2 regions of the Shewanella marisflavi genome follow, and region 2 is predicted to be linked to the other one. Evidence: riboswitches for the same ligand, from Rfam matches in the RefSeq annotation. Region 2 holds a riboswitch; the other holds the start of a gene.
What was found. A riboswitch is a leader RNA that binds a small molecule or an ion and turns the genes downstream of it on or off. The one in region 2 is predicted to bind thiamine pyrophosphate.

Region 1 (16,440 bases), 410 kb from region 2:
GCCTTATCTGGCTGTCGCTGTGCTATTGATGGGCACACTAAGCCTCAATAGTCAGGCAACACAGCTTATCTACACCCCAGTTAACCCCAATTTTGGCGGCAGCTACCTTAATGGCTCCTATCTGTTGGCCAATGCCTCAGCGCAAAATGATCATAAGGGCGGCTCAGGTTACACACCGCCAAGTGCGCTGGAACGAATGGCAAGTTCCTTAGAGTCTCGTTTAATGAGTCAGCTGTTTAACGATGCGGCCAATGGCGGCGAAGGCTACCTTAAAACCACAGATTTTGAGATTCAAGTAGTCAACGAAGATGGCATGCTGCTGGTGCATATTACCGATCTGCTTACTGGGGAAACGACAGTGATCGAAGTGGGTGGCCTGAGTGACAGTTCGAGTGTAGGTGGCTAAAAATGAAACATTTTTTAATAGTCATTAGCCTAGTGATCTTGGGCGGATGCTCAAGCACTAGTGAGCTTGAGCGAGTACAGGCCTCATCAAGTCTGATGCCAAAAGGTGAGAGTTATTACGATCTCATCAACTTACCCGCGCCTCAAGGTGTCATGCTCGCCGCTGTTTATGATTTTCGCGACCAGACGGGCCAGTATAAGCCGATCCCCTCGAGTAACTTCTCTACCGCCGTCCCCCAAAGCGGTACCGCCTTTTTGGCGCAGGCATTAAATGATTCAAGTTGGTTTATTCCGGTAGAGCGTGAGGGTCTGCAGAATCTGCTCACCGAGCGCAAAATTGTTAGGGCGGGTTTAAAAGGCGATGCCAACAAGCTCCCCCAGTTGAATTCGGCGCAGATTTTGATGGAGGGCGGTATTGTCGCCTATGACACAAATGTAAGAACTGGCGGGGCGGGTGCTCGCTATTTAGGCATAGGTGCCGCTACCCAGTTTAGGGTTGATACCGTCACGGTTAACCTGAGGGCTGTGGATATTCGAACCGGACGCTTGCTCAGCAGCGTGACGACGACTAAGTCTATCCTCTCTAAAGAGATCACCGCTGGTGTATTTAAGTTTATCGATGCCCAGGAGCTACTTGAATCAGAGCTGGGCTATACCTCCAATGAGCCAGTGAGTTTGTGCGTTGCTTCGGCAATTGAAAGTGCCGTAGTGCATATGATCGCCGATGGGATCTGGAAAGGTGCGTGGAATTTAGCGGATCAAGCCAGTGGCCTTCGCAGCCCAGTGTTACAAAAATATTGGTTAGAGGCACACTCGGAAGCCAGGGTGATGGCCAAAGTCAGCCAGGGATAAGTCAGTCAGAACAAGTCAAAACTGGATACATCTCTACTCTCTTGGTGGTTTAGGCAAGAAAAATGTACTTGATGTGCTTATTAAACGCTAGAAAACTGACGCAAAAAAAATAATGTGACTAAGTAATAGTTCTTATCACTTAGTGTGACTTAGTAGTTAATTTTAAAAAGATTATTGCCTTATTCTTTGTGTGTCTATGTCGAACTCAGCAAGCTTTTAGTACAATTCGTCAAGTTTTTGACTTGCTGAATAAAAAGCCATGAAAAAGTTAGCATTATTATTAGTGTTATTGCCTCTTTATGCACATGGAGTGGCACCTTTTGGTCTTAAATGGGGCGATGATGTTAGCCTGTATGAAGAGGCTAAGCATCAGGGAGATGATATTTGGGTGCAGACCCAAGTTGTACCTAAGGCCCTCTCTATCGCAGAACATTATTTGCTGTCCGGTGATGTGCAGCATGGCTTGTTGCAAGTTACCATGACGAGTTACAAATATGGCGTGCATGCTGATGAGCTAAATGATGATTTTCAAATCGTTAAACAGTCTCTTATTAAGTCTGGCTATCTAAAGACAGACTATGTTGCCAGTGAGTTGAGCTCTTATCAATGCGTGTTGCAGGGAACCTGTTCGGGTAAACGTTGGTATGCTATCGATGAAGACGGTACCTATGTTGCGCTCGAGCAGCTGGCAAAAACCCGCCAGGATGCCTATATCAAAATGACTTTCAAATCACCCGAGTTGATGGAGATTGAAGCCGAGCGCGAAGAGTTGAAGCAGCTCAAGCAGCAAGATAAATTAAATAGCGATAAATTAGCGTTCGATTAGATAACTGCTAGCACCTATAGTGGCCCGGCACCTTTAAGGTGGCGGGCTTTTTTTATGTATTAAACAGCTTAGCTGATATAAATTTCGCCACTCGATACAGGGCATAACTCCTTTATTTATATGACGGATCACAAAATGGTATTTTGTGAGTATACTGACAGGGTTAACCCTATATCGAGGATAGTGCAATGGCCGAAGAGACCATTTTCAGTAAAATTATTCGACGCGAAATCCCTGCCGATATTTTATATCAAGATGAATTAGTGACAGCTTTTAGAGATATTGAGCCAAAGGCACCGACGCACATTCTTATTGTGCCTAATCATTTGATCCCCACAGTGAATGATGTCAAGGCATCGGACGAAAAGGCCCTGGGCCGGATGATGACAGTGGCGGCAAAGCTCGCTGACGAGGCTGGTATTGCCGAAGATGGCTACCGCCTGATCATGAACTGCAATAAACATGGTGGGCAGGAAGTATTCCATATTCATATGCATCTGCTGGGCGGTGATTTCTTAGGCCCGCTAGTGTCTCGTCGCTAATGGCGATTGCTGAAAAACGCTGGAGAGCATATGAAGACAAATCCTGATTTTTTTCCGCTGACTGATTTGGCGACTCGCTTTGTGGACCAGCTGGTACAGTGTCGCCGTCTCGGCCTCAGCGTGCTTGAAGCCAGCGAACAGCATGTGTTGATCGAGCTTCCCTACAGTAGCGAATTGATTGGTTACCCCGATACAGGTGTGATCCACGGCGGCGTGATCACCACGCTTATGGATACCGCCAGTGGCACAGCAGTGGTCTGTAATATCTTTGACAAGTACAAGTCGCTGGAGTTGTCGCCAACCTTAGATCTGCGGGTCGATTATATGAAGGCCGCCGAGCCAAACAAGAGTGTCTACGGTTTTGCCGAGTGCTATAAATTGTCATCGAGCGTGGCTTTTACCCGGGCGATCGCCTATCAGGATTCTATCGATGATCCTATTGCCCATGCCGTGGGTTCATTTATGCGTATCAGTCCTGAAATGGTGGGTGAAGCCTTTAGACAGGCGCTAATGGGAGAGGGCCAATGACAGTACCTGAGCAAGATACCCACAAAGCTTTGAATGTTAAAGATATCGTTAAGAAGGCGACCGAGCTTAATGATTTCGGCCATCTCTTAGATCACGTACCTTATGCTAAGTTTATTGGTATGCAGGTGGTGCGTTTCGGTGATGAGTTGGTGTTTCAGTTACCCAAAAAAGATGAAAATATCGGCAACCCTACCTTACCAGCACTCCATGGTGGCGTGATTGCCGGATTTATGGAAATGTCGGCTATTGTGCAGTTAATGGTGTTTATGCAAACCACTAAGGTGCCTAAGATCGTCGATTTCTCGATAGACTATTTAAGGGCGGGACACCATAGAGATAGTTTTGCCGAGTGTAAAATTACCCGTCAGGGCCGCCGTGTGGCCAATGTGAATATCAACTGCTGGCAAACCAATCGTAAGGCGCTCATTGCCACTGCCCGAGCCCACTTTTTGATTGAGTGATCAGATACGCTTCGGCGTGTAAGGAGAATACTGATGAAGAAGGGATTAGCCATAGTTGCCATTCTGTTCGGGCTGAGTGCCTGTGCGCCCCATACCGGCGGGATCATGGCGAGCTCTACCGGTGAAAGCAGGGTTGATAACCGCTCCTTTCATTCCGACGTGGATGTCACAGGAGTCCTGACTGTAGTAGATGCGGGATTTTTAAGGGCCCGCGGCACTATTATCAGTAAGGCAAAGACAGATTTGCAGCTGCAATATAAGTTTACCTGGTATGACATTAACGGCGCCACCATCGAAGATGAGGGAGTTAGCTGGAAGTCCCTTAAGTTACATGGCAAGCAGCAGATGCAGGTGACCGCTTTGTCCCCCAATGCTAATGCAGTGCGTTGTGAGCTCTATGTTAGACAGGCCTATTCAAACTAAGGTCGCTATATATTGATTAAAACGTCGGCATTGCCGGCGTTTTTTTATGGGCCATGCGCAAAATATGCGTTAAAAATGTCAACTCTTTGTATGACTCATGTATAATCGGCCTCGCCAAGGGGTGTTAACGCCAAGCTAAAGGCTTCGCATTGACTGAGATGTTCGCTAGACAAACCCTTAGAACCTGATCCGGCTAATACCGGCGTAGGAATGGGCCACAACACTAGATTTAACACTATCTAACTGTGCATTCTTTCTCGCTTTTTTAAGTGCCGGATCTCAATATTTATTTGAGGTCCTATGTTTACATTAAAATCCTATTCTCCTGTCGCCCTTGCCGTGGCGGCTGCATTAACCCAAACCACCGTTTTCGCCAGCGATACGCCTGTCACCACAGATGAGATGGAAGTGATTGTTGTCACCTCCGACTTTCGTCAGTCGAGCTTAGATAAGGTGCCTTCCAGCATTAGCGTTATCGAGCAGCAGCAGATAGAAGATGAAGGGGCGCAGCATTTTGAAGATGTGCTCAACTCTATTGCTAACTTTAACTGGTCTGGCGGCAGCTCCAGAGCCAAATATTTTCAGATCCGCGGAGTGGGTGAGCAGGAAGAGTATCAGGGAGCGCCTAACTCTTCTGTGGGTTACATCATAGACGATATCGATCTGTCGGGTCTGGGGATGGTCTCCAGCATGTATGACCTGCAGCAGGTGGAAGTACTGCGCGGACCGCAAGGGACGCGATATGGAGCTAACGCTTTGGCAGGCCTTATCTACCTTAAGAGTAACGACCCGACCTCAGTATTTGAGCATGGCGCCGAGCTGCAGCTAGGTGACGATAATCTGCGTACCTTTAGCGGCTTTAGTTCAGGCCCCTTAAGTGATTCAGGCAAGTTGTTGTATCGCGTGTCGCTGCAACAACATGATCAAAATGGCTACCGAGATAACCTTTACCTGGGCCGTGATGATACCAATGCGCGGGATGAATTTACCGGGCGCATCAAACTGCGCTGGTATGCCACCGATGATTTAGTGGCCGATTTCAACCTGATGCACGCCAATTTCAATAACGGCTATGATGCCTGGACATTAGATAATAACGGTTTTGATACCTTAACCGATGAACCGGGCGTGGATAAGCAGCGCACTACGGGCGGCTCGCTAAAATTGACCTATTCGGGCGCCGAGCATTTCGAGTTGGTCTCCTTAAGCTCTATGGCACAAAGTGATACTCATCATGGCTATGATGGTGACTGGGCCAACCCTGAATATTGGGCGGCGCGCAGTTGTGACGGGGAGCCGTGTCAGTATGACTATACCTGGAACAAACTGGGGGATCGAACCACGCTATCGCAAGAGTTTCGTCTAAGCTCGACGGATGCAGGTCGACTCTTTAACGACAGTACCGACTGGTTGGTGGGCATCTATGGTCTCAGGCTCACCGAAGACAACGACACCCTTGAATTCTATAACGGCTGGGAAGATGGGCTGACTGCCGAATATGAGGCAACCAATTTAGCACTCTTCGGTCAGTTAGATAGCGAGCTAGGTCAGGGCTATGCGCTCTCTGTCGGTGTACGCTTCGAGCGCCGTGAAAGCGAATACAGTGACTCGGCCGAAGATGCCTTTGCACCATCGGAAAACATGTGGGGCGGTCATATCGCCCTGAGTAAAGCCTTGAGCGATCAGCATCAAGCCTATGCCCGTATTGCCAGAGGATATAAGGCTGGTGGCTTTAACATGTCACTTCCCTTATCGCTAAGCGACAAAAAAGAGTTCCAGGCAGAGACCTTGTATAACTATGAGCTTGGCATCAAGTCTGAGTGGCTCGATGGTGATGCAAGCACCCATTTCTCCCTCTTCTACATGGACAGACGGGATCAACAGGTCTCGGCTTCTCAGCAAAATCCCGATGAGCCACAGAAATTTATCCTATACGTCGAAAACGCGGGCAGCTCACACAACTATGGTGCCGAGCTTGAAGCCAACTGGTATGCCACCGATAACTTAAAACTCTATGGCACACTGGGCTGGCTCGAGACAGCCTATGGCGATTATGTCTACCAGGATAAATATGGTGGGGAAGTGGATTTGAGCGGACGCGAATTGGCTCACTCGCCTAACTTTACCTACAGTGCTGGCGCCACCTATCGTAGTGAAATGGGCTGGTTTGTTAACTTAACGACCAGTGGGAAGAGTAAGTTCTACTACTCTGACAGTAACGACTCTCAGTCTGAGGCCTATACCTTGTTTAATGCCCGCTTAGGCTATGAGACAGAGACCTGGTCGGCTTATCTGTGGGGACGCAACCTGCTTGATGAAAAGTACGGCGTGCGCGGTTTCTATTTCGGTAATGAGCCTGATAACGGCTGGGCGGATAAACAATATATTCGTTACGGCGATCCGCGTCAGCTAGGCGTCACCCTTAACGTCAAATTCATGTAATAACCCTCACTAAGGGGCGAGCATTCAATCGCCCCCAAAAGGAGCTAAGATGAAACTAACAGCTGAAATCAGCATGTATCCGTTAAAGGATAATTATATCGACCCCATTCAATGGTTTATCGATAGGGTAGATACCTATGCCAATATCGAGCGGCGAACCAATGCTATGGCCACACAGGTGTGCGGCGAGTATGGCGAGGTGATGGCGATGCTGGCAACCGAAATGCAGGCGGCACATGAGAAGTGGGGCAAGGCGGTATTTGTGGTCAAGTTTATTGGCGGCGAGTTGGATCTCTCTCACCAACAGTAATTCAAGACTGACCCACTGATAACAGGAGCGATGCTTAAGCTATGACAGATCTCTGGTCTGCCTTATTGGCGACACTTTCCGGCGCCTTCGCCGAGGCCAATGGCCTGACAGCCTGGGAAGCCGTGGCGGTATTACTGGCCTTGGCCTATCTGGCGCTCGCCATGCGCGGCAACATCTGGTGCTGGGCGGCAGCCTTAGTGAGTACGGCTATCTATACCGTGCTGTTTTGGGAGGTCTCTTTGCTGATGGAGTCGCTGCTAAATGTCTATTACATGGTGATGGCGGTTTATGGCTTCTGGCTGTGGCGATACGGTGGTGGCGATGATAACGGCGTAGAAGTGGTTAGCTGGTCGCTAGGGCGACACCTCTATCTTATTCTGGCTACCAGCGTCGTTTCCTTAGTGGTCGGTCACTTGATGGCCAGTTACACCCAGGCGTCCTATCCCTATCTCGATGCAGCAACCAGCTGCTTTGCCGTGATGACAACTTACCTGGTGGCCCGTAAAGTACTGGAAAATTGGCTTTATTGGGTAGTGATCGACCTTGTTTCCATCTACCTGTATCTCAATAAGGGACTGATGCTGACCTCTTTGCTGTTTATTCTGTATGTGGGCATGGCCATAGGTGGTTACTTTTTGTGGCGCACCAGCATGCATCAGGGGATGGGCGAGGATGGCGCTTACTCCTATGATTAAGCTGCCTTGTTACCCTTTACGCATAAGTAAGGGCCACTATGGCGCTTAATCGTCAACAGGCAACAACTTGGTTGCAATGCCATCTGCCTTCTAATGTACTAAGCGAGGTGGAAAGGGTTTTCGCAAAGCTGGGTTGCTACATAGATGACAGCTGGGTAGTCGCTCCCTTGTCCCGCGGTCTGAGTAATCAGAACTATCACCTAGTGACTGGCAACGGGCAGTTTGTGCTGCGGATCAATAGCCAGGCCAGCAGTCAGATCTGCAAGCGAGACGATGAGGTGATGAATTGGCGCCTGGCCCAAACAGCGCAACTGGCGCCTGAGTTACTTTATGTGTCAGACGACAGTCGTTTTTATCTGAGTCGCTATATTCAGACCCAGCAGGACTGGAGTCAGCTAATGACGGCTAATCCCGCTCATCCGCTTATAGAGGAACATGAGTGTTGGCCTGGTGGCGAGCAGGCGCTGTTGAGGCTGCTGAAAGGGCTCAGCGAACTGCCGTTACCGGCTAATTCTATGTCGGTAGGGGAACAGTGGCATAGCTATTATCAGCAGCTTCAAACGATGGCCGATGGCCCAAGTTTGCCCGAAAGTTACCAGCAGGCATGGCAGCAGAGATGGCAGGCACTAAAGGCCCTTAGCGAGCGAGTCGATGAGTTACTGCTGAGCTTAGATGCCTGCATGGTGTCACCCCAATACAGTCACAGGGACTTGAATCCTCATAACCTGTTGATGAGTGAGGGGCGTCTGTGGTGTATCGATTATGAATATGCCTGTAGCTCCCATCCTCTAGTGGATCTTGCCAGTGTACTGGCGAGCCACAGGCTCTCCTCAAACCAGCGTCATAGTTTGATCTTGGGCTACCTAAGCGAACACCCCCACCTTAACGACAGGGCGCAGGCAGCGATTCCAAACGCGGTCGCCCTCTACTGGATGTTTGCAGCCTGTTGGGCTCTGCTGATGGCAAGTCAGGGGGGGGCATGCTTTCAAGGCGTGCAGACCGAGCCTGATGCGAGTCTGCCCCATAGTGTGGCTGACTACCTGCAATGTTTCGATGACTTTATGGCGTTAATAGCCTAATTCTATTCAGAACTCTCATTTTTAGTGTCATAGACTATCTTCAAATAGACAGATTTGACGCGATTGATTTATCGGCCGAAATTTAAATCCTCTGATTTGGGTCTATTAGGTCATAACAAATTAATGAGAGAGTAAGCTATGCAGAAGTTGTACGCCCAATTTATTAAAGCCATAGGTCAGGTAGACGGGATCGCGGCCTTGGCCCTCAGACTCTATCTGGCGCCGGTTCTCATGCAAGCTGGCTACAATAAGCTGTCCAATTTTAGCGATACGGCGGCCTGGTTTGGTAATGCCGAGTGGGGTCTTGGCTTGCCAATGCCCGAGGTGATGGTGGCTCTGGCTGCAGGCAGTGAGTTTTTGGGGGGCATATTGTTGATCCTGGGCTTAGCCACCCGACTGATATCTATCCCCTTGATGGTCACCATGGCGGTGGCGGCCTTTAGCGTGCATTGGAAGAATGGCTGGTTAGCGATAGCCGATCCTAACTCCTGGCTGGCCAACGAGCAGGTATTGGCCTCGGCGGAGAAACTGGCAGCAGCCAAGTCTTTGCTTCAGGAACATGGCCACTATGATTGGCTAACATCGTCGGGTAACTTTGTGATCTTGAACAATGGTATCGAATTTGCCATCACTTATCTGTTTATGTTGTTGGCCTTGCTGGTGATAGGCGGTGGTCGTTATACCAGCCTAGATTATTTTATCGCGCGGCGTTACCTAGTTAAAACATAGGCAAGTCATAGATATAGGCTAAACAATCACCTTGGCCTCGAGTGACGAAATCCCACCAATTTGGTGGGATTTTTATTGCCAATTTGCTACTCTCGAGCAAGATTTTAATTACAGGATAATCTTCGTGGATGCTATCGAACTTCTGTTAACCCGTCAGTCTAGTCCCAGATTAGTGGCGCCAGCGCCCGATGAAGCGCAGTTAAATCAGATCCTGGCAGCGGCTGTGCGCGTGCCGGATCATGGCAGCCTCAGTCCCTGGGAGTTTATTATTGCCAAAGATGAAGGCTTAACACGTCTGGGCGCCTTATTTGTCGAAGCCATGCAAAGTGAAGGTGCCGATGAAGCGGCGCTGGCCAAGGCGGGCAATATGCCGCTGCGCGCCCCTATGGTCGTGACTGTGGTGGCTAAGGTGACGGAGCACCCTAAGGTACCGCCACTTGAACAGCATATTGCCGCGGGTTGTGCCTGCATGGCGATGCAGCAAGCAGCCTTTGCCATGGGGTTAGGGGGGATTTGGCGCACAGGTCCCTTGGCGTTTAATCGCCATCTGCACCAGGCGATGGGCTTGTCGGCGCAAGATCAGATAGTGGGTTTTCTTTATCTGGGTACCCCTGCCGTGAAGGCGCCCTTAAAGCCGCAAAAGTCACCCGAATCAGCGGTGCGCTATCTTTAGGTCGCCCTTTATGAGGAAAACTTCGACTTTGGTCGGGTTTACACTGTGGAGAAAACTGGCAAAGTGAAGGGGAGCCTGCATCCTACCTATGCAAGGTTTTCACCCTAAGTGATTGTGTTGCCCGCGATTAGCGGGCATTTTTTTGTGGTGTGTTACCAATGCCAGGCCTAGACGCCCACGCCGACATTGAGGGTTTCGAACCAGTCAAGGAACTGCTTGACCTGAGGACCGCGAAATATCCTGCCGTGTTGCGGGCAGAGGTATTGAATATCCAGCTTTCTCACCCGGTTTATCCAATCATTCTTGGCCCGATTCGAGGGCATCCACCTTTGGTGAAAATAGGCCATCTTGGCACAGTGCTGCTCGAAATCATCCACATAGATATCGGCTTGAGCATCTTCTAGGGCTGCCCCAACATCGCCGCTCATCAAGACCTTAGTCACAGGATCATAGACATGGAAATTACCTGAAGCATGCAGGTAGTGGGCGGGAATAAATTGCAGCTCCACCTGATCCAGGGCGAGGCTGCCGCCATTATCGGCAATGGGCTCATAACTGATGTTGTTCATGCCAAAGTGACGAATAAAGCCTTCCCACAGCCAGGGCGAGTAGAGTTTCGCCTTGGGTAGCGTCTGATCCCATAGTCCCAGCGACGAGATAATATCCGGATCCTGATGAGAGGCGAACAGGTGGGTTAACTGCTCCAGTGGAATATGTTTGACAATATTGGCCAGCATAGCGGCAAATAGCTCTATACCACCAGGGTCCATCAAGAGGGCCTTATGGCTACTGACGACCATGTACTGGTTGGTGTCGATGATCTTATCGGGTTTTTCGGGGTCGCGACCAAAGTAGAGCCACTTATGGGTGGGGGTTTCGATGATCAGCTCACTTTTCATGGAATCGACTCCTTGTTTTATGATTATGGGTGGTGCCGTGGTTAGGGGGCTGTGTTGCCAAACAGGGCGATGGCATGGTCGACCCTTTTACGGATCAGCTGGGCTACATCGTCGACCCGATTCGCCACATCGTTAAAGATGGCCTGGTTGGCCGTGTCGACGCGGCAGGCTTCGATGCGGCAGATAGAGGCAAGAATATTGGCGGTGCGCAGATTGCGTTTCAGCTCATAGAGTTGGTTTTCCATCTTATCGATGAGGCGATCAAATTCGTGCCGCAGGCGACTGTGGTTAGCTTCAGTGGCTTCGACGGCGGGGTTAATGGTATTGCCATAGGGCGCATTAGCAGCTTTTACTTTAGCCTGTTGGAAATGGTTGAGGGCAACCGCTGCTCTGGCCGTTTCGGTGGCGAGTCGACTGGCCCTATGGGCAAGTTGATTGATATCTGTTGCGGCTTTCATTGTGTAGGACGCCAGGTCATCGATAAAACCCGTTAAGGCTTTAAATCCCAAGGCGGCATTGCCCACCCGAGCTGAAGCGGCCTGAGCATTACTAGCGGTCAAATTGATCTGTTTACAGTAACTTAAGGTTTGGTTGAGCTCCGCTGCGACCACAGCCGCAATGACATGATATTGACTGATTTTCGGCGTATGTTTTGTCATTAGTGCCACTTCCTATGTAGAACCAATCACAGTATAGTCGAGATCATCGGAACTGAAAGTAACCTAGGAGAATTAATTGCTTACCCTAGAAACCGAGCGTCTTCTCCTGCGTGAGATGACGGTAAAAGATGCCCCATTTATGCTTAGGCTGCTCAATAGCGAAGGCTTTATCAATAATATTGGTGATCGCGGTGTGCGCACCTTAATGCAGGCAGAAAACTATATTATCGAAGGGCCGATAAGCAGCTATCAGCAACACGGTTATGGCATGTATAGCATAGTGCTAAAGGCCAGTGGAGAGATCATAGGTTTGGCTGGTTTGGTTCGCAGGGAGCAACTACCCGAGACGGATCTGGGCTATGCGCTGCTACCTGAGTTTTTAGGCCAAGGTTATGCGTTAGAAGCGAGTAAGGCTGTGCTGGCTCATGCCAAACAGCTTAAGCTGCAAACATTGCTGGCAATAGTGAATCACGACAATCAAGCATCGCGTGCGCTACTGACTAAACTCGGGTTCGAGAGCCAAGGGACCATGCCTTGGGCTGAGGATGATGAGGTGATGCTATATAAGATAACACTTTAATTAAATTGATTATTTTGTTAGCGTGTTGGTATCGGCTAGCCTACAGGTGTAGCAAGGCACCAAGATAAACATCATGGTGTCAAAGTACGAAGGAGATAATGCAAGGCTGGACAAGCTAAATAGGGGCGGGGGGCAGAGCTCCTACTATATCCTACTGGCGTTAAGTGCCATGTTAGTTTCATCTATTCTTCATCTGAATTTGTTACAACCAGAGCATCGGAGCATGAGCATGAATCAAGATCTCTTGAGAGGCTGTTTAAACGGTGAGCATGTGGTGTTAGAGCCACTGCAAGAGGAGCATATACCTGCGCTGTCTATTGCGGTCAGTGATGGTGAGCTGTGGAACTTATGGTACACCTCTGCGCCCCATCCCGATGAGATGAAGGCCTATGTGGAGCAGGCGTTAGCCAGCGAACAACGAGGGGAAGCTTTGGCCTTTGCGGTGCGAGACAAACGCTCTGGTCAGATAGTTGGCTGTACTCGCTTGATGTCTTGGGATCAGACCCACAGGCGGATCGAGATTGGCCATACCTGGTATGCCAAGAGCGCTCAGCGCACCGGGATCAACAGCGAGTGTAAGCTGTTGCTGCTGACCTATGCCTTTGAGGTGCTAGATGTGATTGCAGTAGAGTTTAGAACTCACTGGCACAATCAACCATCCCGTGAGGCGATCACTCGTCTGGGGGCCAAGCAGGATGGGGTGTTGAGAAACCATCGTATCCTCAAAGATGGCACCATCAGAGACACAGTAGTCTATTCCATCATAGACTCTGAGTGGCCATCGGTTAAGCAGGGGCTTAAGTTTCGTATGCAGCAATATCAAGATGAAGGCTAATCTAAGTGACGATTCAACAACAGGGAGGATTAATGTCAGGAGAATTACGCAGAGCAAGGTTGGAAGACACGGCAGTCGTGGCTGCGTTATTTGATGAATATCGCCAGTTCTATCACCAAAAGAGTGATATCGAACTCGCTACTAAATTTATTCATTCACGTTTAAGCAATCAGGATGCTGTGATTTTTGTGGTCCTCGATGGTCAGAGCAATGCCTTGGGATTTTGCCAGCTTTACCCTAGCTTTAGCTCAATTCATGCTAGTAGCATGCTGATCTTAAGCGATCTCTACGTGACTCAGCACGCCCGCTGTGTCGGGGTGGGGCGCCGATTGATGAATATTGCTATCGACTATGCCAAGGCCAAAGGCGTCGCATCGATATTCTTAGAAACCCATAAAGAAAACCACCAGGCGCAGGCTCTCTATGAATCTCTTGGCTTTACCCTCGAGCAAGAATTTTTAAGCTATAGCCTTGATATTCAGTGACATCTAAAGTAGAAATGGTTCATTATCTATCACTGCACAAGGACAGTATTGATGCGCAAGACTCTCATAATTTCATTGTTAGCCCTGATGGCCAACGGCGCAGTGGCCGCTAACACTCCCTCAGACGCGGAACTGGCATTTAATAAAGAGGTGCTGGAATGCGCCGCCTATTATCAAATTGCATCAGAAACCATTGCGGGTATGAATGCACCGCAAATGAAACCGGTTGGCGAGCGTTTAAAAAAGTCTGGCGAAGATGCCGTCACACTGGCGAAGAAATACCAGGCTGCCGACCAAGTTGAGCAGCAACTTGAAACCACAGTCGCCAAGCAAAGAGCGAGCCTACCAAGCAACAATAACCTGGGTAGCTTGATGGGGCGTTATAAGGGCCCTTGCCAGAAGCTGATGGCCAATCCACAGGAACGTCTGGATTACTGGATCATGGCGACCATGTAGGCCTATATAGGTTTAGAGACTAAATCGTCCCCGCTCAGTGATTAAAGTTAAAATTTAGTCATGAAAGCAGAGTCATTAAAGAGTCATTAAAAAGAGTGCGCTTGCGCACTCTTTTGTTATCGGGCATGAAACAGGGAATCGACTAGACTGGTCTAGTTAGGAGTGATTCTTAATGCTTGTTTTCATGGAGACTCGATGAATATCTATTTGCTCATCGCTGGCGTTATCGCCACTTTTACCTGTATCGGCCATTTCACGATAGGAAAGCAGCGCTTTCTCAAGCCTATGCTTGAGGCAGACTTTGACCCTATCGCTAAGTCCATCATGCATTGTGTGTTTCACTATATCTCAGTGTTTTTGGTGTTATCGGCCTTAGTGCTGATCGCCTGCGCTTTTGAGCTGATGTCGAATATGCAAAGCTATGCCTTATTGCTGTTTATCGCGCTAAACTTTGTGCTGTTTGCGATCTGGCAGATCTATATAGGTTATTTTGCGGAGGTAAAGGGGGCATTTCGCTCCCTGTTTCAGTGGATCTTCTTCGTGGTGGTCAGTGGTTTTACGTTAGCGGGGATCTTCCAGGGCTGACTAGGCGATTTAGAAATTAACCCAAGGCTAGACTTAGCGTTTGCAAGTTCAGATATCAAATTGAGGCCAATGGGCTATTCGCCCACTGGGACACTCTGATCGTTGCAGCTATTGCGGGCCTCGCAATCATCATATTGCACGCTAATGCTGCTCACATCGACAGGCTGCTCATCTTGTTTAAAGCTCGCCCATTCCTGTTTAATGTTCGTCAGCCAGCTGTTGTCTGTCTCTTGCTCCAAGTAGGTGGAAACATCGACAAAGGTTAGCCAAAAGGCATAAGCCACGATGGAGTACATTGTAAAACGAAACATCATTTTCACCCTGGTATCACTTAACTAGAAACGCACTATACGCCCTAAATTTCAAGAAATAAACTGTCAATGTTTTGCCGCTTTTTAGTGTATTAATCTAAGGTGTAACCATTTGTATTTTATGGATAAAAATTTATTAAGGGGTTGCTTATGTAGGTAAAAATGACGCTGTCAGTTTATTAGCAAACAGCCTGTTTTTTGACTCTTTGTCGGAAGTGCTGGGAGAGTTGGCATTATTTTTGATTGGCGCGATGAGTGCGAAGTTGTAATTTGAGGTGGGTTGTGTAGCGAGCGGTTTGGGCGCTCGGATCTTTATTATTGTTAATTGCCTGTCCAGCGATTAGACCTAAATCGGTTTGTCGTCGGATGTTTATGGATATTGACGTGACATTTCAATAGTTGGGTTTCTGGGTGCCGCTTCTAAGTTAATTTGTAGCTTTTGGCGGCAATTTTATCTGTTGAGTGGGTTTAAGGTTGTACCTTCACAGTAATCAATCGCCTGCCCGGCGGGGGGGCGTGCAGATACGCCTGTGAGACGCCGTAAATATATCCATATAGGCTCTACCGAAACATCCCTGTTTCGGAAGCTCACCGGCGTATCTACACTCGGTATCCAATGTCTCTTCGATTTGGCTGCATTTAGGAAGAGTAGAGAGTCAAAAGGTAGCTTGAAAGTCTCTGGATTATAAGTATTCATTCAGTTAATATTATGAAAACTAGTAAATAATGGATTGTTATGAGAGCTATTAATTCAATTTTAATGAGACTCGCTAAACGAGCAGAGAAATTGCAGCCTGATTATTTAGTGAAGTCATTTGTTGATGTTGGCCCCACATACACTCTGCTCTCAAGTACAGACAATCAAATAATGTTTGGCCGAAGAGGGACTGGCAAGACACACTTTTTTGCCGTGCTTAATAATGAAATAAATAATAATGGTATTATCAGTGTTCCTGTTGACATGAGATTAATAGGTTCTTCGGGTGGTATTTTTTCTGACCAAGATATTCCATTGAGTGAAAGAGCTACAAGACTTTTATCTGATACATTATGCATTATCCATGAAGTTATTCTTGAATATGTTTTTGAAAATAATCTAGAAAATGCGACTGAAATAGCTGTGCTACTGAATGAATTTATTGAGCAAGCTACAGCCATAAGTATAGATGGTATATCAGAAAAGGAGTTAAACTCATCTAGACAGTTAATTAATAGTAATTTATCGAAGGCTGATTTGTCTTTAAATGGCATGTCGGTCGGATTTTCAGCTACAGAGTCAAATAATTTAGCTAATGCCGAGAGAAATAAGGTTACTGGTAAGAAAGTTCTAAGAATTCACTTTGGAGCAATAACTAAATTACTTAGTAAAATTGTTTCAAAATTACCTCGCAAAGAACTATGGGTATTAATTGATGAATGGTCTGAAACCCCTTTAGACCTTCAGCCCTATCTTGCAGAGTTATTACGAAGGATTCTTTTCCCTATTCCAGGTATAACCGTAAAAATTGCTGCTATTTCTCATAGGTGTAATTTTATGGAACGCGAATCAGATACTAATGCCTGTATCGGTATTGAATTAGGATCTGATGCCTCATCAGTAATAAATCTAGATGAGTATATGGTCTTTGACAATGACAGTGAAGCAGCTAAAGAGTTTTTTAAGAA
Region 2 (16,440 bases):
TGATGTACTCACCTGCATTGCTCATGGGCGGGATCTCGACAGTGGGGCGGCCCTATGTTCTATCAATGCCGAGGCGAGCCTTAAACCCATTGCGGCGCAATATAAGCGTTATCCTCAGGCCTGGATAGACAAGGGGCTTGCACTGGCGCGCCAGTGTCACTTCTCTTTAGATGAGCTTAAGTATGAATACCCCGCGGAGGTGGTACCGGCTGGCATGCAGGCCTGTGAGTACCTGGCCCAAGCCGTGAGAGAGGGGGCCAAGCGGCGCTTTCCCGAGGGGGTGCCTGACAAGGTCAGGTTGCAGTATGAAAAGGAGTTAACGCTTATCAAGGCGATGGGTTATGAATATTTCTTCTTGACCATCTATGACATCGTTTGCTTTGCCAAGTCACAGCAGATTCTGCATCAGGGGCGGGGCTCGGCAGCCAACTCTGTGGTGTGCTACTGCTTGGGGATCACTGAGGTTGACCCCACCAAGATTAACATGTTGTTCGAGCGTTTCATCTCTAAAGAGCGTAATGAGCCGCCGGATATCGATGTGGATTTTGAGCATGAACGGCGCGAGGAGGTGATTCAATATATTTATCGCAAGTATGGCCGGGAGCGGACTGCCCTGGCAGCGGCGGTGATCTGCTATCGCTTTAAGAGTGCCATGGGTGATGTGGGCAAGGTGTTGGGGATAGATGCCGAGCAGATCGCCATTATGATAAAAAAGATCGATCGCCGCGATCCCAAGCAGCATTGGACTGCTCAACTCGCCGCCATGCTACCAGAGTCGGGGCGAGGGCGTATGCTACTGCCGCTGGTGCAGAGCCTTATCGGATTTCCTCGTCATCTGTCGCAGCATGTGGGTGGCTTTATTATCTCAGCCGGCCCCTTGTCTGAGTTGGTGCCGATTGAGAATGCGGCCATGGTCGATCGCACTGTGATCCAGTGGGATAAGGATGATCTTGAGAGCCTTGGCTTGCTAAAGGTTGATATTCTGGCGCTGGGCATGTTGACGGCGATCCGTAAAACCTTCGCCCTGTTAAGTACACCTGAGCGTCCCTTTACCATGGCCGATCTGGAGTGGGAACAAGCCGAGGTTTATGCCATGTTGCAGGCTGGCGATAGCATAGGGGTGTTTCAGATCGAATCTCGGGCACAGAGTGCCATGTTGCCCAGATTAAAACCCGCTTGTTATTACGATCTTGTGGTGCAGATTGCCATCGTCAGGCCGGGTCCTATTCAAGGTGATATGGTGCATCCCTATCTGCGTCGCCGCGATGGACTGGAGACTGTGGAATATCCCAGCCCTGAGGTGCAGTCAGTGCTGTCGCGCACCATGGGGGTGCCTATCTTTCAGGAGCAGGTGATCCAACTGGCCATGGTGGCGGCCGGATTTAGCGGTGGTGAGGCCGATCAGCTGCGCCGGGCGATGGCGAGCTGGAAGCGGACCGGTGAACTGGCACAGTTTGAAACCAAGCTCCTTAACGGCATGGCGAAACGGGGTTATAGCAAGAGCTTTGCCGAGCAGATTTATCGGCAGATTAAAGGGTTTGGCGAGTATGGTTTTCCCGAATCTCATTCTGCCAGTTTTGCCTTGCTGGCCTATGCGTCGGCCTACCTTAAGTATCATTACCCGGCGGCGTTTTGCTGCGCCTTACTCAACAGCCAGCCAATGGGTTTTTATAGCCCGTCGCAGTTAATTCAGGATGTACAGCGCCATGGGGTGATGGTGTTGCCTGTGTGTGTGAATCACAGTGATTGGGACAATCGTTTGGTGGAGATTGAAGCGGAGCAGGGGGCGGCGATTCGTCTAGGATTTCGCCAGGTGAAGGGGCTGCAACAGGCCGATATTGACCGATTGCTTAAGGCGCGTCCCGAGACAGGTTTTACCCGGGTCGAGCAGTTGTATGAGATCGGACTCTCTTCTGCCTGCCTGACGCTGCTTGCCAGTGCCGATGCTCTGCTTACTGTGGCTGGGCACAGGTATCAGGCGCGTTGGCAGTTGAGTGCGTACCAGCCGAGTCTGCCGCTGTTTGATGATTTACCCCCTGTGAGCAGTCAGGTAGTGTTGGCTGCGCCGAGTGAGATGGCTGCCATGCAGAGCGACTATCGCCACCTTGGTTTGAGTCTGGGCCGTCATGTGATAGCGCAGCTCAGAGAGCGGGGAGAGCTAAAGGAGTGTTTAAGCGCGGCCCAATTGGTGGATTGCCGTCATGGTCAGTTGGTACATGTCGCCGGCGTGGTAGTGGGGCGTCAGCGTCCGGGTACCGCCTCGGGGGTGACCTTTGTGACCCTAGAGGATGAGACGGGTAACATCAATGTGATCGTATGGAGTGCAACGGCCAGGGCGCAGCGTCAGCCTTTTTTGACATCAAAAATATTAAAGGTAGTGGGCATACTTGAGACCCAATCTGGGGTGAGTCATATCATTGCGGGCAGATTAATAGATGTTTCTACTATGGTGAATAATTTTGAGCCAAAAGCGAGAGACTTTCGCTAGCTTGCTTAACATGTCGTAAATACTCGTTAATTTATGTCGACGCCAGGCTAACCTCACTCGCCTGGCTAGGGTATACTGGCGCCTTTATCGAGCCTGCAAACCGCAAAGAAGTTAGTTAAATGAAATTTATACTGCTCACACATGCGCGGGAATATGAGCGTCCCTCCAATACGGGCACGCTGGCGTTGCAGCATTTTCCTGAGTTATGCCGCCGTGTGCCTTGGTCACGGGTTGAGCCCGATGCTTGGCTTAAGCAGGCCTGCGAGTCGGGTGAGGCGCTGTTACTCTTTCCGCCAAGTGATGAAAGCCCGCCAGCGTTTACCCTTGAAGCCTTAGTAGAGGAGGCTCAGACGCCGTTACCACAGCAGATCATTATTTTGGATGCCACCTGGCAGGAAGCCAGAAAGATGGTCCGTCAGAGCCCCTATCTGCAACAGGCGCGGCGCTTAAGCCTGTCAGAGGCATCCACTTCTCGTTATCGTTTAAGGCGCAATCAGGTGGATCAGGGCTTGTGCACCATAGAGTGCATCATCAGCCTGCTAAGAGGTATGGAGATGTCAGATGAAGCGCAAGTTCTGGATGCGGCGTTTGACGCCTTTATGTCAGAGCATAGTCAAGTCAAAGCACCGTCAGATAGACACATAGAAAATGACTGAGCGCTCCTGCCAGCACAAACAGATGCCAGATGGCATGATTATAGGGGATGCGTTTACCCACATAGAAGATCACCCCAACACTATAAAAAATCCCGCCGGCCATTAATAGCTGAAAACCTAGGGTGCTCATGGCCTCAAGCAGTTGTTTCATGACGATAACGCACAACCAACCCATTACCAGATAGAGCACCAGACTAAAGATCTTAAATCTGTGGATAAAGAGTGTCTTAAACAAGATCCCGCCGAGTGCCAGACACCAGATGGCGAGCAATATTCCATCGGCTTCGGCGCTGCCTAATTGGATCAGCATGAGTGGGGTATAGGTGCCGGCGATGAGCAGATAGATGGCGCAGTGATCGGCAATCTTCAGCTTATGTTTTAGCTTGGGATCAGACACGCTGTGGTACAAGGTTGAGCAGAGAAACAGGAGTATGATACTCAGGCAGTAGATCAACATACCACCCAGTTGCAGATCGCTGAGACTATCCCAACCTTTCATCATTGAAAAAATCAATGCCAGAATACCGGCAAGCACCCCGAGTCCATGGCTCATCGCATTGGCCAGCTCTTCAGAGCGGCTATAGGGCGCGGCGATTGACACTAGGGGATCAGCTTGGTTTAAGGGGAGTTCTTGGGACGGCATCATGCTCTCTATTGACTGGTTAGACCTCAAGCTGAGTCTAACAGTATGCTATCGCAAATGAAATACTTTAGCGTACATATGTAAGCTTAAAAGTTTAAGGTGACTCTTAATGTTTGATTTTAAATTACTTTAATATATATAGTGTCCACCTATAACAGGACGTGGAACTTATGGGTCAAGCTTAGCCTCTAAAGCGCTAAGTTACCTAAGGAAAGGATCTGTCCCTCTTGCAAGTGACGCCACAGGAGCTGCATAAACCAAGGCAACCAGAACAAGAGTATCATTGGTCGGCGATTAAGCTTAACGCCGTATGTCCTGAGCCACTTGCGCTAACCTGCCTCGATTTGCTTGAGGAGAGTGCTGAGCACCAGCGGCGCCAGCATAAGTTCCTAGGGATAAGCTTAACAGATCTTATGCTTGTGCTCGGTGTCTTGCTGCTACATCTGTTTCTACTGTCCATGCTTAATTGGCGTTATCCGTTATACCATGGCCCCGTCTCTCGCGCTGAGCCGTCTACCAAGGCGATAAGTGCCTATATGCTGAGCGCTGCCCAACTTGAGGCCATGACCACGCGTGAATTAGCCAATCAAGCAGGGCCGCTAAAAACATCATCTGAGTCTCAATTAGTTGAGCCTGTTACCGAGGAGCAGAGTCTCACCTCGCTATCCCAACTGAAATCACCTGGCGCCTCGCCCCCGCAGAAGCAACTGATCCAGAAGCACAGTCCTGATCGGGGTAATGAGCAAACTCAGACGGCCGGCGCCGAGAAGAGTCAGGCAAAAAGCCATGATATCGACCCAGAGCTGCCAAGGAGAGTGGCAGAACAAGGGTTCACCTTTGAGGCGCCAGATCTAACAGAATATAACGCGCCGCCTCAACAGCGGCCTTTTGCTGGGGAGCTCGGCGTCATCACCGGAGACTATCTGGCCAGGCATCGTCAAGCCTTGATCGATAAGCTGGTACAGCGCGCGGCCGATGCGGCGACAATGCCCAAATCGATAAGCGAGATGGATGGGCAGATGGCGCAGTTAGCCCTGCCAAAAATCGATGAATATAACACGGCAATTACCCTGGACAGTAAATTGGACCCGAATCGTATCGTTAAGCTTGGTGATACCTGTTACCGGGTGGTTAACGTCGCGACTCCTATCAATCCTCACGCACAGAACCTGGGGTTTCCTTTTAAGTGTGGTGAAGACAAGGTGAAGCAGGCGATTAAGGCCTCGTTAGACAGGCACCTTGAGCTGATGGGCGTTAGCCAGAAAAGCAATAACTAAGATGATTTTTTTTCACCACAAAATCAATTTTAGCGAGCATTTATATTTTATATTGCTGTTTATATTGATTTATTTCGTTTGATTTATTTGCTTCTAACCTCGTGAGTTAAGGGCTTGTTTATCGCTAAGGCTTAGGTCTATACTGGGCACCTCTTGTCGGAGTGCCATTAGGCTGAGACCGTTAATTCGGGATCCGTTGAACCTGATCAGGTTAGTCCCTGCGAAGGAAACAAGCATAATATGACCTTGGTAAAGGCTAATTTGTAGGCGATAATTTGCCCTTGAACTTGCCTATCAAACCATATTTTTGACCTGGTGCGATCATCTTATATCGTCCGTGGTTAATGCCCTCAACGCCAACTTCTCCAGACAAGCAACTTCATTTAACTCAATAGTGAGATTGCTTATGTCAACACGTCGTGAAACTCGAGCCCGGGCCCAGGCCTTTATCGATAATCTAAAACCGCTACAACATGCCAATTCAGAGAAGATCTACTTGCAGGGGAGTCGAGCCGACCTCAAGGTTGCCATGCGCCAGATCCATCAGTCCGATACCCTGATTGGTGGTACCCAATCGGCGCCCATTGTTGCAAAGAATCCGCCAATCAAGGTTTATGACTGTGCCGGTCCCTATTCAGACCCTAAGGCAGATATCAATGTGCGTCGCGGTCTGGATAAGCTGCGCAGTACTTGGATCGCAGAGCGGGACGATACCCAGACGCTAAGTCAGGCAAGCTCGGGTTTTACCCAGCAACGTTTGGCCGATGAGGGACTGGATCACTTAAGGTTTGAACATCTGCCAAGACCGAGACGCGCTAAAGATGGCAAGGTGGTAACCCAGATGCACTACGCCAGACGCGGCATTATCACCCCTGAGATGGAATATGTGGCCCTGCGGGAAAATATGGCTCGCGATACTGTGATCGATGAGGTGTTGACCCAGCGCGCAGCAGGGGAAAGCTTTGGCGCCAAGGTGGGCCAGGCGATAACCCCAGAGTTTGTCCGTCAGGAACTGGCCGCTGGCCGGGCGATCATTCCTTTAAATATCAATCACCCAGAAGCCGAGCCGATGATCATTGGTCGCAATTTTCTGGTCAAGGTCAACGCCAATATAGGGAATTCCGCGGTGACTTCCTCTATCGAAGAGGAGGTGGAGAAGTTGGTGTGGGCGACGCGTTGGGGCGCCGATACTGTAATGGATCTTTCAACCGGTCGCTATATCCACGAGACTCGCGAGTGGATCATTCGTAACTCGCCTGTGCCCATAGGCACGGTTCCCATCTATCAGGCGCTGGAGAAGGTCAACGGCATTGCCGAAGATCTCACCTGGGAGATCTTCAGGGATACCCTGATTGAGCAGGCGGAGCAGGGGGTGGACTATTTTACTATTCACGCCGGTGTCTTACTGCGTTATGTGCCCATGACGGCGAAACGTTTGACCGGTATTGTATCCCGCGGCGGTTCTATCATGGCCAAGTGGTGTCTCTCTCATCATAAAGAGAACTTCCTCTATGAGCACTTTGATGAGATCTGTAAGTTGTGCGCGGCCTACGATGTCTCTTTGTCTCTTGGGGATGGTATGCGCCCAGGTTCCATTGCCGATGCGAACGATGAAGCGCAGTTTGCTGAGCTTGAAACCTTAGGGGAGCTGGTTAAGCGCGCCTGGCAACACGATGTGCAAACTATCATAGAAGGCCCGGGGCATATCCCGATGCAGCTGATCAAAGAGAACATGGATAAGCAGCTCGAGCTGTGTGATGAGGCACCTTTTTATACCTTAGGCCCGCAAACCACAGATATCGCGCCAGGTTATGATCATTTCACCTCGGGGATCGGCGCGGCTATGATTGCTTGGTATGGCTGTGCGATGCTCTGTTACGTCACCCCTAAGGAGCATCTGGGACTGCCCAATAAGGAAGATGTGAAACAGGGACTGATCGCCTACAAGATAGCGGCCCACGCCGGGGATGTGGCCAAGGGGCATCCTGGCGCTCAGATCCGCGACAATGCCTTGTCGAAGGCAAGGTTCGAGTTTCGCTGGGAGGATCAGTACAACCTGGGATTAGATCCCGATACCGCCAGGGCTTATCACGATGAGTCCTTACCTCAAGAATCGGCCAAAGTTGCCCATTTCTGCTCCATGTGTGGCCCTAAGTTTTGCTCAATGAAAATCACCCAGGAAGTACGTGAGTACGCCGCGGCGCAAGAGAGTCAGGCGCAGGCGATTGAGGTACAGCACAGCCAGGCTTATGAGGCAGCGCCTCAGACACAGATCCAGCAAGGGATGGAGAAGATGTCGGCGCAGTTTAAGCAGACCGGTGGCGCCCTTTATCACAGTGCCACAATGGCCGACGTTGAAGAGGTATAGCCATGGGCAGTGCTAAACCTATCGTCTGGACCATAGCCGGTTCAGACAGTGGTGGCGGCGCCGGGATTCAAGCGGATCTGGCAACCATAGCGGATCTCGGCGGTCATGGCTGCAGCGTGATCACCTGTGTGACCGCGCAAAATTCGGTAGCGGTCAATGGTGTTGAGCCGGTCAGCGACGCCTTGCTGCTCAATCAACTCAACACCTTGCTGGTTGACCTGCCGCCAAAGGCGATAAAAATTGGCTTGCTGGCGAATCAGCGTCAGATTGATCTGCTTGCCGATTGGCTGGCGACGCATTTTACATCACACGCCAAGGTCACTGGTTATCAGGTCCCTATCATACTAGATCCTGTGATGGTGGCTTCCTGTGGAGACACGCTTGTCAGTGCTGAGGCTGATAAGGGGCTGGATTTTTCCCCGTTCGGGCAGCTACTTACCCTGATCACTCCCAATGGCCAGGAATTTGAGGCACTGTCGGCGTTAGTGGGTGATGATAGTGGCGGGATCTCTGCTAAGGCGCAGAATTTAGCCCATTATCTGGGCTGTAACCTCTTGATAACCGGCGGCGATAAGGGGGCCTTTTGGCAAGCGCAGTACGCCGAGGATCATTTTGTCTGCCATAAGGTACCTCATACCTCAGCTTTGCATCAGCATAGGGGATTTCGCCTTAGTAGCGAGCGAAGTGATAACCCAAACCACCACGGTAGCGGCTGCACGCTCTCATCGGCAATTGCGAGCTTTCTCGCTCATGGCTTGGTGTTGCATGATGCGGTCTTACTGGCTAAAGCCTATGTTGGTCAAGGGATCGCGGCGGCCAGCCCGGTAGGCGCAGGCTCGGGGCCACTAGAGCGTTGTGGCTGGCCTAAGAGGTTGAAAAGCCTCGCTAAGATAAGCTTAATCGATGCAGAAAACTGCAAGGGCCCCGATTTTCTAAGGCATATTTCACACCATACTCCTCATGGCCTTGCGCTTAGCTTTCCTGCGTTAACCCAGCCGATCGGTATCTATCCCGTGGTAGGTGATGTCAAGACCCTATCACAGGTGCTGGCAGCAGGAGCCAGCACGGTGCAGCTTAGGATAAAACAGCTAAGCACCACAGATGAGCTAGAGCGTCAGATAATTGATGCCATTGCTCTTGGGAGAGAGTATGGCGCTCAGCTCTTTATCAATGACCATTGGCAATTGGCGGTAAAACACGGCGCATTTGGTGTCCATCTGGGTCAGGAAGATCTGTTTGATGCCGATCTTGAGGCAATTGCCAACGCAGGGATGGCGCTTGGGCTCTCGAGTCACGGAGTATTTGAGATGGCGCTGGCGTGCCAACTCAAGCCATCTTATATCGCTCTAGGGCATATCTTCCCAACTCCTACCAAGTCAATGCCGTCAAAGGCGCAGGGGCTAGAGAACCTCAAGCATCTGGTGGCTCTTTTTGACCCCGGATGTCCGCGGGTGGCGATTGGCGGCATAGATAAATCGCGACTCGAAGCCGTTAAAGCGACAGGTGTCGACGCCGTGGCGCTTGTCAGGGCGGTAACCCAGGCTGCTTCGCCTGGCGATGCCTATCTTGAGTTACTCAGGCTTTGGGAGAATGGCGATGCCGCTAGCTGATCAACAATTTATCCAGTTTTCTCGGCAGATCTTATTGCCGGAAGTGGGCGAAGACGGCCAGCAATGCCTGATGGCGGCTCGCGTAGCGATAGTCGGGATAGGTGGTTTAGGTCAGCTTTGCGCCCAGTATCTGAGCGCGGCCGGCATTGGTGGGCTGACGCTCATCGATGACGACAAGGTTGAGCTGAGTAACTTGCCGCGCCAGTTACTGTTCTCCCTTGATGATTGCGGCAAGTACAAAGCCTTGGTGGCTCAGCAAAAACTAGGTTCAGGTCATTACAATGCTGATATTTGCCAGATAACAGCCAAGACTGAGCGCCTTAATCGGCAAAATGCCAGGACGCTCTTCGGTGATGTGGATCTGGTACTGGATTGCAGTGATAACTTTGCCACCCGCCACTGTGTGAATGCTGCGTGCGTAGCAGCCAATCTGCCCAATGTCGTGGGCTCTGCTGCGCATTTCAGTGGTCAGTTGATGGCCTTCGATTTATCAAGGGCGCCTGAGGCGGGCTGCTATCACTGTGTTTTTCCCGCCGAACTAAGAGTCAGTGAAAACTGCTCAACCCTTGGTGTGCTGGGGCCTATGGTCGGCACTATGGCATCGATGCAGGCGCTACTGGCCCTTAAGCTGATCATGGAACTGGGTGGGCTAGGGGAAATGCAGCGATATAACGGCCTAATGGCAGAGATGCACAAGGTGAGATTACGGCGCGATCCTCACTGCCCTGTGTGCGCCGACATGGCAAAGGAGAGATAGATGAGTGAGATCAGAATAAGTGTCAACGGCCTGCCGGTAACGCTGCCAACAGGGACCAGCTTGCTGGCAATGTTAATGGCGCAATCGATCAATTTGGACAGCGTGGCATTAGTGCGCGGCGGTGAGCTAGTACCTAAGTCACAGTGGGCTGTGACTGAGTGTGAAGCAGATGATGTGGTTGAAATTTTTGGTGTAGTGGCAGGAGGATAATATGTTAACCCTAGGCGATACTCAGTTCTCATCGCGTTTATTCACTGGCACGGGCAAGTTTTCCTCTGCTAATCAGATGCTCGCGGCCTTGGCTGCCAGTAGCTCGCAACTGGTGACCTTGGCAATGAAACGTGTCGATATTAAAGGTGGCTTTGACGATATTCTTGCTCCCCTGCGGCAAAGTGGTGTTAAGTTGCTACCCAATACTTCTGGTGCCCGCAATGCCAAGGAGGCAATTTTTGCCGCCGAGTTGGCGCGGGAAGTGCTGGGGACCTCTTGGGTGAAACTTGAGATCCATCCGGATCCCAAATACCTGATGCCCGATCCTATTGAAACCTTTAATGCCGCTAAGGTGTTGTGTGAACGCGGTTTTACGGTTTTACCCTATGTGCATGCCGATCCCGTGTTGTGCCGAGCATTGGAAGAGGTGGGCTGCGCCGCTGTGATGCCTTTAGGCAGCCCCATTGGTTCTAATCAGGGACTCGCAACCGCTACTTTTTTGAAGATCATCATAGAGCAGGCCAATGTCCCCGTAGTGGTGGATGCGGGAATAGGAACCCCTTCACAGGCCATGGCTGCGATGGAGATGGGGGCGAGCGCCGTACTGGTCAATACAGCGATTGCTGCCAGTCGGGATCCGGTAAAAATGGCGCTTTGTTTTGCCGAGGCGGTTGCGACTGGGCGTAAGGCTTATGAAGCAGGATTGGCCGAGGTACACGCCAGGGCGATAGGCACCAGCCCACAGCAGTCGCTGACTGGATTTTTAGCGGAGTCTGATTGATGAGTTTTATTCAGCAGCTAGCTAAGCTTTCCAGAGAGACCTTGAAGTTAAGGCTGTATTCGACCACACCAGCCCAGGTTGAAGCGGCAATTGCGGGGGAGCAGGGCAATCTTGATCATCTGTTAGCGCTACTTTCTCCGGCTGCCGAAGCTTATATTGAGCTGATGGCTCAGCGAGCTGCGGCTTTGACTCGGCGGCGTTTTGGTCACAACATAGGTCTCTATCTGCCCCTGTATCTGTCTAATCTCTGTGCCAATGAGTGCGATTATTGTGGTTTTACCATGAGTAACAAGCTTAAGCGCAAGGTATTGAGCGCTGAGGAACTAGCCGCCGAAATGGCGGTGATCAAGCCTCAGGGATTCGACTCGATTCTCTTAGTCTCCGGCGAGCATGAGACTAAGGTGGGGCTGGACTATTTTTCGTCCGTGCTGCCACAGGTAAAGGCGCAGTTTAGTCATGTGGCCATGGAGGTGCAGCCCTTGAGCACAAAGGCTTACGACGCACTGGTGGCAAGAGGGTTGGATGCCGTTATGTTGTATCAGGAGACCTATGACCCCACCACCTACCAGAAACATCACCTGAGGGGCAACAAGCAAGACTATGGCTATCGTCTAGAATCGCCTGAGCGTATCGCCCAGGCCGGCGTGGATAAGATAGGGCTTGGGGTCCTCTTAGGCTTGGATGATTGGCGTATGGACGCGCTGTTGATGGGGCACCATCTCGATTATCTCGAGCGGCGGTTCTGGCGCAGTCGCTACAGTATTTCACTGCCGAGGTTAAGGCCCTGTGTCGGGGGCATTACGCCTAAGGTGCAACTGTCTGATCGGGGATTAGTACAGCTAATTTGCGCCTTCAGACTGTTTAATGAGCAGTTGGAGATCAGCCTCTCCACCCGAGAGACACCTAAGTTACGCGATAATCTGCTTGGCCTTGGGATCACTCAGATGAGCGCCGGAAGCCGTACAGAGCCTGGCGGTTATGTAAATCCTGATGCTCAATTGGATCAGTTTGAGATCAGTGATGAGCGCAGTGCAGCCGAGGTGGTCAAGGTCCTTAGGCAGCGGGGCTTTACTCCGGTATGGAAAGATTGGGAAGCCAACTGGATAGGGGCAAGCTAATCAATTCAAACAGATAACTACCCTGGCGTGAAAGCCTGTACATTCGTTGGCTTTTGGTTAATAATTAGCCATAACTGTGACTTGCCTAAAGAGGCGTTAGATTATGGAAATACCATCAAGTTTTTCATCCGGGTTAGCGGGCTTAAAAGGTGCGCAATCAGGCCTGACGCAGGCAACGGTTGATGTGGCAAAACCCAGTCAGCCTCAAACGAGTGAGGCGGGTTCGACAGAAACAACCAATCCCGTTAGTGCGACCGATAAAACCGGGGCTTTAGTGTCAGCCATCGAGTCGAAAAACCAAGGGGAAGCTGCGGTAGAAGTGCTCGAAACAGCAAATGAAACCCTAGGTACAGTGATAGACATTAAGGTGTAACCCCATGACCGGCGTCATGACTGCGCCATCTCTAACGGCGATGCGATTAAATGCTTCGCCGTCTTCACTTGGTCAGCGCTTCAGTTCAAATCCTTCAGTCAGTGCTTCAGTAACGCCAGTTTCTTCGGCGCAAACACTGACTGCGCAACATTTAGCTCCACAAACGCTAGCCCCGCAAACACAAGGCTCACAAACACATGGCTCACAAACACATGGCTCACAAACATTAGCCACGCAATCTCCTGTGACGTCTGCATCTTCCCCTATCACGGCGAGTATTGGCAGTGCGGGGTTATCAGGTCAAACCGCGACTCTTAAGGCAGATCTATCGCCCACTAATAGCTTGGTTAATATCAACGACAGCAATAGTTCTGTAAGCAAGCAAAGCCGCGGTGGCTATAGCCTGTCTCAAGGGGCGCTAGGGGTAAATGGACTGATTAATCGCGCGCCTGGCCAAGTCGCCGCTAATCCAGCTGCTAGCCAAGGGCGAATAAACACTGGCTCAGGTGCGAGTGAAACGAGCGCTGCAGACACAGGTGAAGCCAATGGGATTGGTAATATCTTTGCTAAAGATCAGGTGGAAACGATCTTTAATCCAGCACAAGAGGATGCGGGCGAATCCGCCGGTGATCCCGCCGCGCAAGAAGGTTCAGGAGCTAATGTCTTTAGTCAGACAGATGCGCGGGAGCAGCAAGGCTATGATCCCTTTAAGGACAAAGAGGTTGATGCTGAGCAGTTAGATAGGGCACAGGAGGCCGAGTTGCAGGCGCTGGCAAAACGTGACGCTGAGGTGAGAGCCCATGAGCAGGCTCATGCCAGTGTTGGCGGTACTTTTGCACGCAGCCCGAGTTTCAAATATGAGCAGGGAAGCGATGGTCGTCGTTACGCCGTCGATGGTGAGGTGGCAATCGATATCTCCTCGGTGCCAGGTGATCCGCTAGCGACCTTGAATAAGATGAAGCAGGTTTACGCCGCTGCAATGGCGCCTATGACGCCCTCTATGGCGGATATTCGTGTAGCCAGCGAGGCGCTGCGCAAGATGAATGCGGCAAAAGCTGAACTGGCTCAAGAGCGTCAGCAGAGCGTGATGACACCCAAAGAGATGCAGCCATTAATTGATGCGGGTAAGAGTGAGCAGCAGCGTCAGTTGCCTGACCCTGTAACGCCCAAGGTGGCTGGGGAGGTGGATGAAAAAGGCCAAATATCAGCCAGCAGAGTCGATTCCCCCTCAGCCCTGGATAATGATAGAGCGCCCTCACAAACTATTGAGCGTATCAGTCGTCAAATCTTAGAAAATAAGGCTGAAGTCTATAGCCAATCGGCCCTCAATGCTCGTTATCAGGGGGCTCAGCCTAGTCCATCTTCGTTTGCTTTCTCCCTTTAAATCGCGTGATTTTTCAAGATAAGCTGCTCAAGTAGTTGGGACGCTGGTCCCTGTTTATCGCGGTTGGGGATAACCAGACTTAAGGGGACTTGTCTGTGGGTCGAGCCTTTAAGTTCCAGTCGTGTCAGTTTACCTTGCTCGATGGCGCCACAGACCAGATGACTCGGGATCCAGCAGAATCCCAGGCCTTTTGCCAGTACCACCAAGGCTTCATGAAAGTTAGCAACCGTCCAGCGGCGCTCAGCTTTGAGCCACCCCATTTCGCCGCGGCTGATCTGACCGGTATCTTTAATCACTATCTGTAACTGTTCTGCCAGGGTCTGATCATCCAGGGGCATATCCATACTCGCCAACGGGTGAGAGGGATGGCAGACCAGAAAGAAGTCCACATGGCATAAAGGCTGTGCAAGGTACCCTTTAGGCGCTGCGCCGCCTATGATGGCTATGTCGACCTTTTCCGATTCCACTAACTCGGCGCTGCCACTGATCACAGAGTCCAATATAGTGATCCTTGTGCCCCGGCCCTGGGGTTCAAATTCTGCCAGGGCATCGATAAGGTGCTCCATTGGGTAGATCAACTCTCTGGAGAGCATTAGGCTGGGTTCCCAGCCTTTTTCCAGATTGTTGGCTAGTTGCTCTAACTCAGTCACAGATCGGGTAATGTGCCGTGAGCGCCTAAGCAGAACCTCACCACTTTCGGTTAAATAAGCCTTGCGCCCTCTGACTTCCAATAGTGCAACACCCAGCTGTGCTTGCAATTTTGCCACGGCGTGATTGAGCGACGACTGACTCTTGTTTAACTTTTCTGCTGCCTGGGCGTAACCGCCGTAATCGACTACAGCCTGGAGAATGCGCCACTGTTCAAAGGTGGATTTGGCTTGACTCATGCTCGCTACCCTTTGCTATTTTTGCGGCTGTTTAGGTTTTATGGTTACTAACTTAGGCATATATTTCTTGGTCGCTTTAAGTTGGTGCAAATAAGGGCCTTGGTACAGGGTTTCAGGCCAGTCTAACAGCATCATGGCTAAGACATTACGATGCTCACCCAAGGCAAGATCGGGATTGCCGCGCGGTGAGGGGATGGTCTGCACCTTGGGATCGAAGGCCGATATGATGTGCGCCTGAGTCTTTTTCACAACAGGATTGTCGGACATGCCCGCCAGATGGAAGCTAATTCCCACTTCGGCGATGATATCGTCGGTGGCATCGGCGAGGATCCTGTCGATATTGGCTTCGAAGTAATCCAAGATCCAGGCAAAGGTCTTACTATCTACCGGCTGCTGGTAGTATTCACTGGCGGCAAAGATAAAGTGGGTCATGCCGTAGATCTTGTTGCGGAACTGCTTCTTAGTGAGTTTGGCATCTCGACTTTGAGGGTAAACACGGTTAAAGGCAGCCTTGTAGTCTTGCACATAATCGCCCACGCCCAGCTGCTTGGCCCAGTAGACATAGTTGACTAATTGCGCTGCCCAAGCCTCAATCATGGCTTTATCGGTCAAACCGCGCTTCAGATCTGTTGACTTAAGGGCTTTGACTAGCTTGTCATGACAAGGACCCTGCAAGCCAAATTCATCGATACGACTCGAGAATCTCAGTAATACATCTGTATAGAATAGAAATTCGGGGAAGGGTTGTAACGCCTTCTTACGTGCTTTGGCTCTGGGGCCATTACCCAGCACATCAATCGCTGACTGCGCTTCATTCGCAATAAATCCAGGCTTATCCAGTTGGCAGGCGTAAAAGGCTTGTGATTCTGTCACTGCGTAAAGGTCCACCAAGGCAGCGTTGGCGTATTGTTCATCACCCGTCATGCGATAGAGCCTGATGCCGTAATGGCCCTGTACTCTGGGGGGCAGTTGGTAAAGGTGATCTTCTAGGTTCGTCTGAATGGCTTGTTTTACGCCCATCGCATCTAATGCGGCGGTTGTTTTTGCAACGGCAGATTGAGTCGACAGCAAGAGGACTGAAGAGAGCGCGAATGTGCCTAAGAGTTTAGTGTATGGCGCTATGTTGAACATGTTGCCTCCTTTCAAGTAGGTTTACGACAGGTGTTGTGTCGCCAAATATAAGGGTGAGTTGATCATCAAGGCTGAGCTGTTGTTCGTTTACGAGTAAGAGATCAAATAAGGCTTGTGTATCGAGTCGCGACTGGGCTTGGATCTGCTTAGCGAGACTCTTTTTCCACAGCGCCAGATAATAGAGCGGACCTTGGTTAACGGCGCCGGTAAAGCTGTACAGTGCATCATAGGCCTGTGGCCAAGGCTCACCAAAACTCAAGGCAAATTCCTGGCTAAGATCCTGGTAGCTGCGATCGGCCTTTGTTTGATAGGCGACCAGGGCCAGTTTGCTTCGAAAGACCTTAAGCTGAGTCGAAAAGGCTTCGAGTTGAGCCTCGCGGCTATCTATGGGCAGAGTCGGTAGTAGTTGCCTTGTAAGGTAGAGTGCTAACCATTGGCTCGCTAATGCTTGGGTGTCTTGGGTGTCGCCCAGAGTGTTGTTCAAATAGTAATGCCCACCTGGCAGCATACGCGCCACGAGTTCGGCAATGCTAGTGATAAACTGCTCCTGGGCGCGATAGTCTTCCAGTTGTTCGGGAGATGAAAGCGTCAACTGACCAAATTGCTGGCCAATTACCGCTTGTCTTAAGGGGCTGACCCTTATATCTGGCGTCGTCGCCAGAAATATATCGCCTAACAGGCGTCCATGATGCCAAAGTCGGCTCATCTTGTGGTTGACGGGCTCAATGAGCAGACCGAAAGGACTGAGCTTTTCCTC

Region 1: it holds a riboswitch for thiamine pyrophosphate, as region 2 does, so the genes downstream of both, CFF01_RS10690 (TonB-dependent receptor) here and thiC (phosphomethylpyrimidine synthase ThiC) in region 2, are expected to answer to the same signal.

The regions. Positions count from the first base shown of each region.
Region 1 is NZ_CP022272.1:2,433,166-2,449,605, reverse strand. Features, by position in the region: gene CFF01_RS10725 (curli assembly protein CsgF) at 1-406, shown strand, start outside; gene CFF01_RS10720 (CsgG/HfaB family protein) at 409-1,257, shown strand; gene CFF01_RS10715 (hypothetical protein) at 1,517-2,083, shown strand; gene hinT (purine nucleoside phosphoramidase) at 2,272-2,625, shown strand; gene CFF01_RS10705 (PaaI family thioesterase) at 2,656-3,153, shown strand; gene CFF01_RS10700 (PaaI family thioesterase) at 3,150-3,614, shown strand; gene CFF01_RS10695 (YcfL family protein) at 3,648-4,037, shown strand; TPP riboswitch at 4,145-4,265, shown strand; gene CFF01_RS10690 (TonB-dependent receptor) at 4,338-6,479, shown strand; gene CFF01_RS10685 (hypothetical protein) at 6,529-6,789, shown strand; gene pnuC (nicotinamide riboside transporter PnuC) at 6,831-7,484, shown strand; gene CFF01_RS10675 (phosphotransferase) at 7,523-8,563, shown strand; gene CFF01_RS10670 (HvfX family Cu-binding RiPP maturation protein) at 8,702-9,292, shown strand; gene CFF01_RS10665 (NAD(P)H nitroreductase) at 9,417-9,965, shown strand; gene CFF01_RS10660 (oxygen-binding di-iron domain-containing protein) at 10,133-10,864, opposite strand; gene CFF01_RS10655 (chemotaxis protein) at 10,906-11,523, opposite strand; gene CFF01_RS10650 (GNAT family N-acetyltransferase) at 11,600-12,103, shown strand; gene CFF01_RS10645 (GNAT family N-acetyltransferase) at 12,333-12,938, shown strand; gene CFF01_RS10640 (GNAT family N-acetyltransferase) at 12,971-13,423, shown strand; gene CFF01_RS10635 (hypothetical protein) at 13,475-13,879, shown strand; gene CFF01_RS10630 (hypothetical protein) at 14,075-14,464, shown strand; gene CFF01_RS10625 (hypothetical protein) at 14,539-14,775, opposite strand; gene CFF01_RS10620 (ORC-CDC6 family AAA ATPase) at 15,512-16,440, shown strand, end outside.
Region 2 is NZ_CP022272.1:2,019,519-2,035,958, forward strand. Features, by position in the region: gene CFF01_RS08780 (error-prone DNA polymerase) at 1-2,488, shown strand, start outside; gene CFF01_RS08785 (tRNA-uridine aminocarboxypropyltransferase) at 2,608-3,144, shown strand; gene trhA (PAQR family membrane homeostasis protein TrhA) at 3,107-3,787, opposite strand; gene CFF01_RS08795 (hypothetical protein) at 4,021-5,064, shown strand; TPP riboswitch at 5,212-5,310, shown strand; gene thiC (phosphomethylpyrimidine synthase ThiC) at 5,471-7,432, shown strand; gene thiE (thiamine phosphate synthase) at 7,435-9,042, shown strand; gene CFF01_RS08810 (HesA/MoeB/ThiF family protein) at 9,029-9,799, shown strand; gene thiS (sulfur carrier protein ThiS) at 9,800-10,009, shown strand; gene CFF01_RS08820 (thiazole synthase) at 10,011-10,790, shown strand; gene thiH (2-iminoacetate synthase ThiH) at 10,790-11,908, shown strand; gene CFF01_RS08830 (hypothetical protein) at 12,012-12,281, shown strand; gene CFF01_RS08835 (putative metalloprotease CJM1_0395 family protein) at 12,322-13,665, shown strand; gene CFF01_RS08840 (LysR family transcriptional regulator) at 13,662-14,552, opposite strand; gene CFF01_RS08845 (DUF3541 domain-containing protein) at 14,568-15,572, opposite strand; gene CFF01_RS08850 (M3 family metallopeptidase) at 15,658-16,440, opposite strand, start outside.